Regions from separate parts of the Pontibacter sp. CAU 1760 genome, predicted to be linked through region 2. Evidence: riboswitches for the same ligand, from Rfam matches in the RefSeq annotation. Region 2 holds a riboswitch; the other holds the start of a gene.
What was found. A riboswitch is a leader RNA that binds a small molecule or an ion and turns the genes downstream of it on or off. The one in region 2 is predicted to bind thiamine pyrophosphate.
Positions count from the first base shown of each region.

Region 1 (7,100 bases), on a different contig from region 2:
CTCATAGGCCATACGTCCGGCCTCCACCGCCATTTTAAAGGCACGGGCCATCTGCTCCGGGTGCTGCGACACAGCGATAGCGGTATTCACCAACACGGCGTCGGCCCCCAGTTCCATCGCTTCTGCGGCATGCGAGGGAGCACCAATGCCCGCATCCACCACCACGGGTACGCTGCTTTGCTGGATGATGATCTTCAGGAAGTCACGCGTCAGCAGGCCTTTGTTGCTGCCAATAGGAGAGCCCAAGGGCATCACGGCGGCTGCGCCGGCATCCTCGAGCCGCTTGCACAGCACCGGGTCAGCGTGGATGTAAGGCAGCACCACGAAGCCCAGCTTTGCCAGCGCCTCGGTGGCTTGCAGCGTTTCGATGGGGTCGGGGAGCAGGTATTTGGGGTCTGGGTGAATCTCCAGCTTAAGCCAGTTCGTCTCCAGGGCTTCCCGCGCCAGTTGGGCCGCGAAAACCGCCTCTTTGGCATTGCGCACCCCCGACGTGTTGGGCAACAGGTTGAACCGCGGGTGTGCCAGATGCGGGAGTATATCATCCTGCCCGTGCTGCACATCCACGCGTTTGAGGGCCACGGTCACCAGTTCGGAGCCGGAGGCCAGCAAGGCATCCTCCATCTGCTGGCCGGAGCCAAATTTGCCAGTGCCTGTAAACAGGCGGGAATGAAACGTTTTGTCTGCTATCTGAAGTGGTTTCATGAGTGTAATGTTGGGTTTGAGATAAGGGCTTGGTTGAAGGCGGCTATGGCAGCCGCCTTGTCGGGAGCGTGGGTAATGGCCGAGGAAACAGCAACGCCCTGGATGCCGGTCGTTAAAAGCTTTGGTACATCCGCCGCCTCAATGCCGCCAATGGCTATGAGGGGTATAAAAATGCCAGCTTCCCGGCACTGCCGCAGGATAGTGCTATACCCCTCGAGCCCTAAAATCGGGCTGAGGTGCTGTTTGGTGCTGGTGAAGCGGTATGGCCCGAGGCCGATGTAATCCACCTCCTGCTCGGCCAGTCGCACGATGTCGGCAAAGGTATTGGCGGTGCCCCCGATAATCTTTTTCGGCCCCAGAATACGGCGCGCCTCCCGTGGCGGCATATCCTGCTGCCCCAGGTGCACCCCATCAGCATCTACCTCGGCTGCCAGCGCCACATGGTCATTCAGGATAAAGGTGCTGCGGTAGTGCTGGCAAATAGCTTTGGTTTGCAGGGCCAGCGCTTTCCATACCTCCTCGGGCTGGTTTTTTACGCGCAGTTGCACCCAGTCGGCCCCGGCCCGGCACGCCGCCTCGGCGGCCATGGCATGCGTATGAGCGGCGCACTCCTGTGTAATATAATGTAGTTTCGAGAGCATATTTAAAAATGATGATAGCCTAACAAAGTAGCGTTGCTGTTGAGGAAGCGGGTGGTATAGTCTTTCGCCCTGCGGCAAGCCTTGTGCAGCGGGTAGCCCTGCGCCAGCAGCGCCGTAAGGGCTGCCGACAGCACACAACCGGAGCCATGCTTGCCCTGCGGCACAGCGTGCTTAGGACGAAAGGCCTTTGACTCACCCTCGCTGTACAGATAATCATACCCCGGCCTGGCGGTATTGTGTCCGCCTTTTAGCAAGACATGGCAATGCCGGCTGAGTGCTGATGCTGCTTCCGGTGGTGATAAATCAGGCATGAGCTGCTGCATTTCGTTCCAGTTCGGGGTGATGAGGTATAGCCGCTGGCAAAGCTCCTGCAGTTGCGCCGCCTGTATTCCCCGGTGAAAGGTAAAACCTGCGCTGGCCTTCAGAATCGGGTCCCATACCAGCTTCGTTTCCGGCGACAGGCGGTGCAGCAGGTTCAGTAACTGCGCTAACACCTCCACGCTTTCCACTAGCCCAATCTTGGCAAAGGGCACTTTATACTTTCCGAGTAGCAGCGTCAGTTGCTTCTCCAGTTGTGCCATCCCCAGCCAGTCCAGGCCTGCAAACGCTGCCTCGTGCTGGTACGTGATGGCTGTGCACACGCTCAGCCCCTGCACTTTCAGCGCCTCAAAGGTTTTGGAGTCTGCGGTTATGCCTGCGCCACCGCTGGGGTCGAACCCGGCGATGGAGAGGGTATAGGGTCTGGGTTTGGGCATGGCTGTGTATTTATGCTTTCGTTGTGCTGGCCTAGCGCTGGCGCGAGCTTGTAGCTCGTGTTCTGTATGAAATTAAAGCACGTGTACTATGCTTCGGTACGCTGGCGCGAGCTTGTAGCTCGTGCTTTGATTTTTGCTGATACAAAGGGCACGAGCTGCAAGCTCGCGCCAGCGCTAGAACCCTATGAGTAAATTTCTGAGCCCTTGGCTTTGAACGCTTCGGACTGCTCGGCCATGCCCTGTTTCAGGGCTTCTTCGGCAGTGGTTTCCTTTTGGCGGGCATAGTCGCGGACCTCCTGCGTAATTTTCATCGAACAAAAGTTCGGGCCGCACATCGAGCAGAAGTGGGCAACCTTGGCACCTTCGGCGGGCAGGGTTTCGTCGTGGTACTCGCGGGCGGTATCGGGGTCCAGGGCCAGGTTAAACTGATCTTGCCAACGGAATTCGAAGCGGGCCTTGCTCAGGGCATTGTCGCGGTACTGCGCCCCGGGGTGGCCTTTGGCAAGGTCGGCGGCGTGTGCGGCCAGCTTATAGGTGATCACACCGTCTTTCACGTCCTTTTTATTGGGCAGGCCCAAGTGTTCTTTCGGCGTTACGTAGCAGAGCATGGCCGTGCCATACCACCCGATCATGGCCGCGCCAATGGCCGAGGTGATGTGGTCATACCCTGGCGCGATGTCGGTGGTGAGGGGGCCGAGGGTATAGAACGGGGCCTCGCCGCACACTTCCAGTTGCTTTTCCATGTTCTCTTTGATAAGGTGCATCGGGATGTGCCCCGGCCCTTCGATGATCACCTGCACGTCGTGCTTCCAGGCAATCTTCGTCAGTTCGCCCAGTGTTTCCAATTCGGCAAACTGCGCCGCGTCGTTGGCATCGGCAATGGAGCCGGGGCGCAGGCCGTCGCCCAGCGAGAAAGCCACATCATAGGCCTTCATGATTTCGCAAATTTCCTCAAAGTGGGTATACAGGAAGTTCTCCTGGTGATGCGCCAGGCACCATTTCGCCATAATCGAACCTCCGCGCGACACAATGCCCGTCAGGCGCTTGGCTGTAAGCGGAACGTAGCGGAGCAGCACGCCGGCATGTATGGTAAAATAGTCCACGCCCTGCTCGGCCTGCTCTATCAGCGTATCCCGGAAAATTTCCCAAGTCAGGTCCTCGGCCTTGCCGTTCACTTTCTCAAGCGCCTGGTAAATCGGCACGGTGCCAATCGGGACCGGGGAGTTGCGGATGATCCACTCTCGTGTTTCGTGAATGTTCTTGCCCGTCGAGAGGTCCATGATGGTGTCGGCACCCCAGCGGCACGCCCAGACCGCTTTCTCCACTTCCTCCTCAATGCTGGAGGTAACGGCCGAGTTGCCGATGTTGGCGTTTATCTTCACCAGGAAGTTGCGACCAATGATCATCGGTTCGCTTTCGGGGTGGTTGATATTAGAGGGAATAACGGCACGGCCGGCAGCTACCTCCTGGCGCACAAACTCGGGCGTGATGTAGCCTTTCGGCGTGTTGGCCCCAAAGCTTTGGCCTGGGTGCTGGTGCCCCATTTCGGCCTCCGCTGCCAGGCGCTGGTTCTCCCGGATGGCGATATACTCCATTTCGGGCGTGATGATGCCTTTGCGGGCGTAGTGCAACTGTGTTACATTTTGGCCTGCCATGGCGCGGTATGGTTTGCTCAGGTGCCCGAAGCGCAGGTCGTGTAAATGCTCATCGGAAAGGCGCTCCTGGCCGTAGGCGGAGGTGATGCCAGGTAGTTGTTCCACATCGCCCCTTTGCAGTATCCATTCCTCACGCAGGCGCGGCAGTCCCTGGCGCACATCAATGTCCAGGTGTATGTCGGTGTAAGGGCCGCTGGTGTCATACACGGTTACCGGCGGGTTCTGTTCGCGCTCTTCCACACCTAAGAATTTGGTCACGGTTTCCTCCAGCGCTATTTCGCGCATCGCCACCTGAATGTCGTGCAGCTGGCCGGGGATGTATACCTTGCGGGAGCCCGGAAAAGGCGTGCGCGTGATGGTATGGGCGGTTGGTGTTTTCTCTTGTCTCATATGTTCTTCTTGCTAATAGATTTTCTGTTGAATTGAATGCACAGCACAAGCGTTTGCCTGTGCCATGGTAAACCGTAGGCTAGAAAGGGAATAGGTCAGCCGCCCTGGGTGGCGCGGATCAGCGTCAGGCGGTCGTGGGGCTTCAGCTGGTGCGTGGCCCATTGCGCGCGGGGCAGCACCTCGTTGTTGATGGCAATGGCAATGCCGCGGGAATGCGCCAATGCCAAAAGCTGAAGCAAAGCGGTTACGGTGGGCGGCTCCGGGAGCTCCCTTTCTTGGTTATTCAGGAAAATGGTCATGGTTCGCTCGGGTTGGGATGCAGAAAGCACTGGCGCTTACCGGCCGGGCGGAAACAAGAAGAAGTAGGAGGACAGGTGTGTATCTCGTCATGACTTTTCCCTTCGTCAGTGCTAACTGTATCAGGTTCAGAGGGTATTTCTCAGTCCTGCCTTTATGATTTGGCGACAGGACACCCCTAAAGTGTTGGCTAAAGGTAACGGAAGTCTGGCGGGATTTCCAAATTTGCCAAGCATTTTATCTCCAAAAAATAAGGCCGGCGATGCAAGATTATACCCTGGCAGCGTTGGAGCCGTATGCGCTAATCGATTGCCAATAGACCAGAATTTAGTAAATTGAGCATGAAACTGAACGAGAACCTTTCAAGCAAACGATGAAATATCACCCAATAGGGCAGGACCTGTTTAACCATAACCGGAAGAACTTTGCCCGGCAGCTGAAGCCTTCTTCTGTCGCTGTCTTTCACTCGAACGACGTGATGCCCACCAATGCCGACGGCACCATGCCTTTCCGGCAAAACAGCGACTTATTTTACCTGTCAGGGGTAGACCAGGAGGAAAGTATCCTGTTGCTTTTCCCGGATGCCAAAGACGAGCGCATGCGCGAAGTGCTGTTCGTGCGCGAAACCAACGACCACATCCTGACCTGGGAGGGGTATAAGCTTACCAAGGAGCAGGCGCGGGATATGTCTGGGATCGAAAGCGTGCTCTGGACGCACCAGTTCGAGCAGGTGCTGCGGAGCCAGTTGGCAGAGGCAGCACACATTTACCTGAACACAAACGAGCACTTGCGCGCCGTGATAGAGGTGGAGACGCGGGATGCTCGGTTTATAAAGCAAATAAAGGAGCAGTATCCGCTGCACAGGCTGGAGCGCAGTGCTCCGATCATGCACAAGCTGCGCGCCGTAAAATCAGAGCAAGAGGTGGCGCTGATCCAAGAAGCCTGCAACATCACCGAAAAAGGGTTCCGGCGCTTGCTGGGCTTTATCAAGCCCGGCGTGATGGAGTATGAGATAGAGGCAGAACTATACCATGAGTTTCTGCGCAACCGCTCCCGAGGGCCTGCTTACGCGCCTATCATTGCCTCGGGTGGCAACGCCTGCATCCTGCACTATGTAGACAATAACCAGGAGTGCGAGGCCGGTGAGCTAGTGCTGATGGACTTTGGGGCGGAGTATGCCAACTATGCCGCCGACCTGACACGCACCGTGCCTGTGAGCGGCAAATTCACACCACGCCAGCGCGAGGTATACGATGCGGTGCTGAACGTAATGAAAGCCGCGACGCAAATGCTGGTACCCGGTAACACCATCGACCAGTACCACAAGTTTGTGGGCACCGTGATGGAAAACGAACTGATCAGGCTAGGCCTGCTGAACGAAAGCGATGTGCGCAACCAGGACCCGGTTCACCCGCTTTATAAAAAGTTTTTCATGCACGGCACCTCCCACCACCTGGGCTTGGATGTGCATGATGTAGGCAATCGCTTCAGACCTTTTGAGGCGGGCATGGTGTTTACCTGCGAGCCGGGGATTTATATCCGGGAGGAAGGGATCGGTATACGGCTAGAGGATGACATTCTGGTAACGGCCCAGGGGCCGAGAAATCTCATGAGAAACATCCCGATTGAGGCCGATGACATTGAGCGCCTAATGCAGCAGCGCGCCCTATGATATAAGAAAAGCCATAAATACTGTAAAACACTAAGGTTGCCAGCGGAATGCTGACAACCTTTTTTGTTGGCCTCACACTAGAATATCAGCCTTTTCAGTAAAAAAAAATGCCCTGTACAACCTTGCGTCCTGGTATCAGTTTGTAAGATAGTACCGAAGTGTGCTATTGTGCATCCCTGTAACAGGGCGTTTAGAACACCTGATGGTGAAGGTTTTATGCTTAATGCTTTCTTTCTGTGCCTATGGATAAACTTTTCCTCTCCCTAAGATTTCGTGCACCCGACGCAGAACTGCATCCTGATAAAAGGTTCTTTTTTGGGCATATCAGAAACACCTTGCTAAACATGCACGTATTGTCATATCAAAATATACTTTGTAAAATCATGCAAACACAACTTACAAAACTATGTAGACTCGCTTTAGCGCTGGTGGTCTTGCTCACAGCAAGCAACCAATTGTACGCGCAAAGCTCGGATCAGCCAATGAACCTCCAGATATACGGAAGTGCTTTACAGTATAAAGGTGAGGTAGAAAACCAGTTCTGGGAAAGCAAAAAGATGGAGTGGGGCGGAGGTCTTAACCTGAACCGCTATATCAGCCCTTCGCTAGATGGCGGTCTGCACCTGACCTACGGTAGTGCAGAGGCCAATAATGGCGGCAACATGTTTGACGCGCAAATGGGAACGGCCATGCTGGCCCTGCGCCTGAAGATGTATGGCAACATCCTCAAAGAAGATGCTTTCATCGGGCCATACCTGCAAATTGCGGGTGGTGGTGCATGGGCCAAAACAGACGCGACTCGCGCTGACGGCACTACGCAGCAGGACGATAAGTTCTTTACATCAGCCCTGAAAGGCGGTGCTGGTATCCGTTTCCGTTTTTCTGATGCCGTAAGCGCCTTCATAGAAACGAACTACATGATCATCGGCCAGGACAAGATAGATGGCTATGACACGGGAGATAATGACCGCTTCCTGATGCACAACGT
Region 1 covers NZ_JBTLRL010000014.1:41,591-48,690, forward strand. Annotated here, with positions in the region: gene ACXYMU_RS17175 (thiazole synthase) at 1-702, opposite strand, end outside; gene ACXYMU_RS17180 (thiamine phosphate synthase) at 699-1,343, opposite strand; gene ACXYMU_RS17185 (bifunctional hydroxymethylpyrimidine kinase/phosphomethylpyrimidine kinase) at 1,346-2,098, opposite strand; gene thiC (phosphomethylpyrimidine synthase ThiC) at 2,281-4,143, opposite strand; gene thiS (sulfur carrier protein ThiS) at 4,239-4,442, opposite strand; TPP riboswitch at 4,523-4,630, opposite strand; gene ACXYMU_RS17200 (aminopeptidase P family protein) at 4,814-6,112, shown strand; gene ACXYMU_RS17205 (OmpA family protein) at 6,496-7,100, shown strand, end outside.
Region 1: it holds a riboswitch for thiamine pyrophosphate, as region 2 does, so the genes downstream of both, thiS (sulfur carrier protein ThiS) here and ACXYMU_RS02025 (TonB-dependent receptor) in region 2, are expected to answer to the same signal.

Region 2 (7,100 bases):
GCTTTAAGACTCCAGCAGGCGCTGGCACTTACACGCTGGTGAGTTACAAAGCACCAGGCCCCGTTTTCGATATCAATACCGTGTCGCAGCAAGTCCTGTTTGATTATCAAACAGTGTACTCGACCGGTAATGAAAGAATTTGCCTGGAAATAGAGATTCCGGATTGCTACTTCCAGGTGGAGTTGGTTTATGGTTGCGTGATAGAGCAGCTGAGCCCAACCAACCTCTACGGCGATCGCATTATCAGTACTAAGTTAGGCGGCACGAGGCCTTGCCTGCCGCTGGAGGGTTGCACACCCGGCTACTGGAAGCAGGAGCACCATTTTGGCAACTGGGGCTGCGGGTACGACCGTGATGATAAATTCTTTGAGGTTTTCAATATTTATGTGGCAGATGGAAGTACCTACAAAGGTCTGCCTAGTAGTCTTACGCTGCTTCAGGCGCTGTCTCCAGAGATGAAAATCGCAAAAGGTGAGTGGGGTGCACTTGCTCGCCATGCGGTGGCAGCCCTGCTGAATGCGTGCACGGATAGGGATATAAACTATGAATATAGTACCCGCACAATAAAACGGATGGTTAAACGTGCATTCGCTTCCAACAATTCCTCTGTAAAAGACCGGCTGGCTAATGCAAATGAGCAGAATTGCCCGCTTGGAAGGGCTGAGTTAAATGGCGTAAGTCAAACCTCTAATCTACTCAAAGCCTTAGAGGGTAACCAACTGACCGCTTATCCAACACCATTCTCAGACAAGGCGACCATTGCATTCAAGCTAGCAAAAGATGAGGCTTATTCAATCAGCCTCTACGACACGAAAGGCAGCATCGTGCGGCAGCTGAAAGCCGGTGTGGCCAAAGCGGGCGAGCTGAACCAAGTGGAGGTAGACGGAGCTGGCTTGCCTGAGGGCCTTTACATTGCCCGTATGGTAAGCGATTCCGGAGGAAAGACTGTTAAACTGTTACTCAAAAAAGAATAAGCAGCAAGGAGGCTGCTAGTATGAGCACGGGGTGCCGGAGGTCTGCTTCCGGTACCCCGTGCTTTTTGTTGCCCGAATATTTCAATGTTTCCTATAGCTGAAATCACGACCTTTGCCCTATGTTGAAAATCGCGATTACAGGGCCGGAGTCTACGGGTAAATCTACGTTGGCCGAACAACTGGCCCGCCACCACCAAACCGTGTGGGTGCCGGAGTTTGCCCGCGCCTATGTGGGTAACTTGGGCAGGCCGTATACCCTCATGGATATTGAAGCCATTGCGCGGGGCCAACTGGCGCTGGAGCAGGAAAAGCAGCAACAGGCAAGGGGCATCCTTTTTTCGGATACCGACCTGCTGGTGCTCAAGATCTGGAGCGAGCATGCGTTTGGCCATTGCCCTGCCTGGATCGTAGACAAACTAAAGCAGCAGAACTACAACCTTTGCCTGTTGATGGGCGTTGATTTGCCCTGGGAGCCGGACCCGCAGCGGGAGCATCCGTATTTGCGCCAGTTCTTTTATGACTGGTATAAGCGGGAACTGGAGGCGCTGTCGGTGCCATTTGTTGAGATACACGGGCAGCAGGAGGAGCGTTTTCGCCTGGCCCAACAGCATGTGGCTGCTCTGCTCCAAACTCATCAATCATCTGAAAAATAAACCAATGCTACATTTCTTAGAAAACGATCAGTATAAAGTGGGCGTGGAAAGCCTGGGAGCTGAGCTTCAACACTTCGTGAAGAAGGATGAGGAGCTGGAGCTGATCTGGCAAGCTGACCCTTCCATCTGGACGGGCCACGCGCCAAACCTTTTCCCGATTGTAGGTGAATTGCCGGAGCAGCAGTACACCCATGACGGCAAGAGGTATAAAATGCTGCGGCATGGCTTTGCCCGTCGGCAGGAGTTTAAGCTAGTGGACGAACACCGCGAGAAGCTGGTGTTTGAGCTCACAGAGTCGGAGGAGTCGCTGGCGCAATACCCTTTCAAGTTCAGGTTTCTGATCGCCTACCGGCTGCTTGCTAACAAATTGGAAATCACATACCAGGTGACTAATACCGATCACGATAGGATGTATTTCTCGGTTGGTGCACACCCCGGCTTCAACGTGCCGCTATACCCCAACGAGCGTTACGAAGACTATTATTTGGTGTTTGAGAAACAAGAGACCACAAGCCGATACCTGCTAAACGAGCAGGGGTTGCTGAATGGCGAAACGGAGCGGGTGCTGGAAAATAGTGATACCCTGTCCCTGCAGCACCACTACTTCGACCATGATGCCATTGTGCTAAAGCGCCTGAATTCTGAGAAGGTAACGCTGGCTAGCCATACCAACCCGCGCAAACTGGAGATCAGTTACGAAGGCTTTCCATACCTGGGCATTTGGTCTAAACCAGGCCCGTCGCCTTTTGTGTGCATAGAGCCTTGGTGTGGCCTTGCCAGCAGTGTCGGTACGTCTGATGAATTGAAGGACAAGGAAGGTATAAACGAACTTAGCCCAGGGCAGGTGTTTGATCGCACCTTCTCGATTGCGGTGTACTAAGTAAACAGGTTCGCCAAAAACAGCAGCGGCCCCCTGGTATGGATCCATACCAGGGGGCCGCTGCTGTTTTTGCAGGTATACTGCTAGTAAATCAATGCAGGGATGGCTCCGGGAACTTTGGCACTGTAATGTTCCTGAAATCATACTTTGGCTCAAAATCATTAATCGGCAGTGAGATGCCAGGCGGAAGATCCAGATCCGGTAAATCATCTCCTAGCGGCTCTCCTCCGTCATCGTCGTTATCGGTAGAGGGTGGTCGGTTAAATCTCTTGCGTGGGGCGAAAGCATAGTAGGCCAGTATGGTTAGCAGGGCTACTGTATATATAATGCTGATCATCATCGCGATATAAGTTAAATGCAATTTTGTCGGTGTCTGCGGAGGCAATTTTGCCACCCTGAATAGCAGGGGCTTAAGCCGTCTTCCTATTTTTTTACAACGTACTTTTGGCCTTAGGGGTTATCTGTAAATGCAAATTTTGAGTAGGTGGAGGGCCCTTAAGGCTTAACGTATAACAGCGCTTGCCGGCAGTTTCTTTGTTAAGCAAAAAAAGGCTCGTACCTTTGTGGCAGTTAAGGGGTGCCTGAATACTACGGGCTGAGATTATACCCATTGAACCTGATCCGGGTAATGCCGGCGAAGGGAATAACGGTAAACATTAAATACAGGCGGCTAACCCCTGGCTTCCTGTCTGTTTCACCAATTTTTATTCCATTACCATGTTTAAGTTATTTACTGCAATCGCTGCCTTTTTGCTGCCTTTGCAGCTAGTAGCCCAGTACCAGCTGAGCGGGCGCGTAACCAGTGCGGCCAAAGGCGAGGCACTGGCCGGGGCCACCGTTGTGTTGGAGCGCACAGGCACAGGTGTTGCCGCAGCCGCGAACGGAGAGTTTGCCTTTCAGAGCTTACCCGCAGGCACGTATAGCCTTAAAATTAGCTACCTGGGGTATGAGCAGAAACGCATAAAAGTGGCCCTGCCACAGCAAAACCCGGTAACGGTGGCGCTGCAGCAACAGGCGCTTCAAACCAGTGAGGTGGTGGTGCAGGCCACCCGTGCCGACGAGCGTACCGGTACCACTTTCACCAACGTTAGCCAGGAGGAAATCGAGTCCCGCAATTTCGGGCAGGACCTGCCTTACCTGCTCGAGCAGGTGCCGTCGGTGGTCGTAAACTCCGATGCCGGCGCAGGCGTGGGCTATACCGGTATCCGGATACGGGGCTCTGATATTACCCGCATTAACGTAACGGTAAACGGCATCCCGATCAACGATTCGGAGAGCCATGGCGTGTTCTTTGTGAATATGCCGGACTTTGCCTCTTCGGTGCAGGACATACAGGTGCAGCGTGGGGTAGGTACTTCTACCAACGGGGCGGGTGCCTTTGGGGCGAGCCTCAACATCCAGACGGAGCAGGTGCGCCGTGAGGCTTATGCCGAAACCGATCATACCTACGGCTCTTTTGACACTTGGCGCAACAACGTGCGCTTCGGCACGGGCCTGCTCAACGGGAAATTTGCCTTTGATGGTCGCTTGTCGCGCATTACCTCCGATGGCTACGTGGACCGGGCTTCCTCAGACCTGAAGTCCTTCTATTTCTCGGGAGGGTACTATGGCGATAAAACTTCCGTGAAGTTCATCACTTTCTCGGGCAAAGAGCAGACCTACCAGGCATGGTATGGCACCCCTGAAGCGCTGGTATACGGCAATGCGGCCGATCTGCAAGCCTACATCGACCGGAATTACATTGATGGGGCCGACAAAGAGAACCTGCTGTCTTCCGGTCGCCGCTACAACTATTATACCTACGATAACGAAACCGATAATTACCAGCAGGACCACTACCAGTTGCACCTGGCGCACGACTTTATGCCGGGACTGAGCTTTTCAGGTGCGTTGCACTATACCTATGGCCGTGGCTATTACGAGCAATTCCGGGCGGATGATGACCTGGCGGACTACGGCCTGGCTGACGTAGTGATCGGCGATGAAACGGTGTCAAGCACAGATTTGATCCGACGCCGCTGGCTCGATAACGATTTTTACGGGGCCACTTATGCCTTGCAGTATGCACCGGGCAGCCGCCTGAATGCCACGTTGGGTGGTGCCTGGAACCGCTATACGGGCAGTCATTTCGGGGAGATCATCTGGGCACGCTATGCCTCTGACTCCGACATCCGCGACCGCTATTATGACAACGACGCCGACAAGACCGACTTCAACATCTTCGCCAAGGCAACCTATAGCCTCACGGACAAGCTAAGCGTGTTCGGCGATTTGCAGCTTCGGAAGGTGGGCTATGAGTTCTTGGGCTTTGACAATGATGGCGATAACATTACGCAGGAGGCAGCTTATACCTTCTGGAACCCGAAGGCAGGTATAACCTACAGCCTGCAGCCAACACACCAGCTGTACGCCTCTTACGCCGTGGGTAACCGCGAGCCGGTGCGCGACGACTTCACGGAGTCTACCCCCAGTAGCCGCCCGAAGCACGAGACGTTGCACAACGTAGAGGCCGGTTACCGCGGTCAGTTTGGGCCGGCACAGATGGCAGGTATGCCCCTGACGGCGAACGTAGAGGCGAACCTGTACCTGATGGACTACACAAACCAACTGGTGCTGACCGGCCAGATCAACGACGTGGGCGCGTATACCCGTACGAACATCGACAACAGCTACCGCCAGGGGATAGAACTTGCCGGAGCATTGCAGTTGGGTGATTTTGCTACCCTGAACGCTAACCTGGCCTACAGCAACAGCAGAATTGGCGCGTTGAATGAATACATCGACGATTATGGAAATGGTGACCAAGTGCTCAACCGCTATGCTGATACCAGAATCGCCTTCTCCCCGGACTGGGTAACGACCAACCAACTGGAGGTGCAGCTGCTGAAAGGGTTGAAAGCGGCCTTTATCTACAAGACCGTGAGCAAGCAATACCTTGATAACACCGAGAATGAAAGCCGCATTATCCCTGCCTACCAGGTAGGCGACCTACGCTTCCGCTATAACCTGGGCTTCAAAAACCTGCTGAAAGAACTGGAACTGGGGCTACTATTGAACAACGTGTTCAACGAGCAGTATGCGGCCAACGGCTATACTTTCAGCTACATCTACGGCGAGCAAATCACCGAGAACTTTTACTATCCGCAGGCAACACGCAACTACCTGTTGTCTGTTGGCCTGAAGTTCTAAGTAAGCTGTCAGCTGACAGATGATCAAAGCCCCATCAACCGGTGGGGCTTTTTTTATGGATTGCCGGCGAATTTGCTAAATTGCTTTAATAGAACTGAAACACTGCCGTGCGGCACGTATAAACTACTCTAACTACTACTACTAACACACAAGCATAAAACGATGACCTACGAATCCACCGGAGCCCCTGACTACTTTAACATTGATGAGCTGCTGACCGAGGAGCACCTGCTGATCCGGCAGACGATGCGCGATTTCGTGAAGCGGGAAATCTCGCCAAACATCGAGCAATGGGCGCAAGAGGCGCACTTCCCCTCAGAGATTGTGAAAAAGTTTGGTGAGGTAGGCGCATTCGGCCCGACCATCCCGACGGAGTATGGCGGCGGCGGCCTGGATTATATCAGTTATGGTATCATCATGCAGGAAATCGAGCGCGGCGACTCAGGCATGCGCTCTACAGCATCGGTGCAAGGCTCACTGGTTATGTACCCTATCTATAAGTATGGCTCGGAGGAGCAGCGCAAGAAATACCTGCCCAAATTAGCCAGTGGCGAGTGGCTGGGCTGCTTCGGACTGACAGAGCCTGACTTCGGCTCGAACCCAGGCGGCATGGTGACCAACATCAAGGACATGGGCGACCACTACCTGCTGAACGGCGCCAAAATGTGGATCTCCAACTCCCCGGAATGCCAGGTGGCGGTGGTATGGGCTAAGAATGAGGAAGGCCGTATCAAAGGGTTGATCGTAGAGCGTGGGATGGAAGGATTTACCACACCTGAGATACACAACAAGTGGAGCCTGCGGGCCAGCTGCACCGGCGAACTGGTGTTTGACAACGTGAAAGTGCCAAAGGAGAACCTGCTGCCAAACATTGATGGCTTGAAAGGCCCGCTAGGCTGCCTCGACTCTGCCCGTTATGGCATTTCCTGGGGTGTGGTCGGTGCCGCCATCGACTGCTACGAGTCAGCTTTAAAGTATAGCCTGGAGCGCGTCCAGTTCGACAAACCCATTGGCGGCTTTCAGCTCACCCAAAAGAAGCTGGCCGAGATGCTGACAGAAATTACGAAAGCGCAGTTGTTGACCTGGCGGCTCGGCACCCTGATGAACGAAGGCAAGGCCACTACGCAGCAAATCTCGATGGCGAAACGCAACAACGTGGACATGGCCCTGCACATCGCGCGCGAGGCACGCCAGATCCATGGGGGTATGGGCATCACGGGCGAGTACCCGATCATGCGCCACATGATGAATCTGGAGTCTGTCATCACCTACGAGGGCACCCACGACATCCACCTGCTTATCACAGGTGCGGACATTACAGGCATACAGGCGTTTAAGTAATAGTTGACCGTGATGCGTTGCTTTTTAATTAGGTGGCGTAAAAACTTAGAGAGGCAGCTGCGC
Region 2 covers NZ_JBTLRL010000001.1:444,160-451,259, forward strand. Annotated here, with positions in the region: gene ACXYMU_RS02005 (T9SS type A sorting domain-containing protein) at 1-974, shown strand, start outside; gene ACXYMU_RS02010 (AAA family ATPase) at 1,094-1,627, shown strand; gene ACXYMU_RS02015 (aldose 1-epimerase family protein) at 1,632-2,507, shown strand; gene ACXYMU_RS02020 (hypothetical protein) at 2,599-2,847, opposite strand; TPP riboswitch at 3,071-3,168, shown strand; gene ACXYMU_RS02025 (TonB-dependent receptor) at 3,225-5,696, shown strand; gene ACXYMU_RS02030 (acyl-CoA dehydrogenase family protein) at 5,859-7,037, shown strand.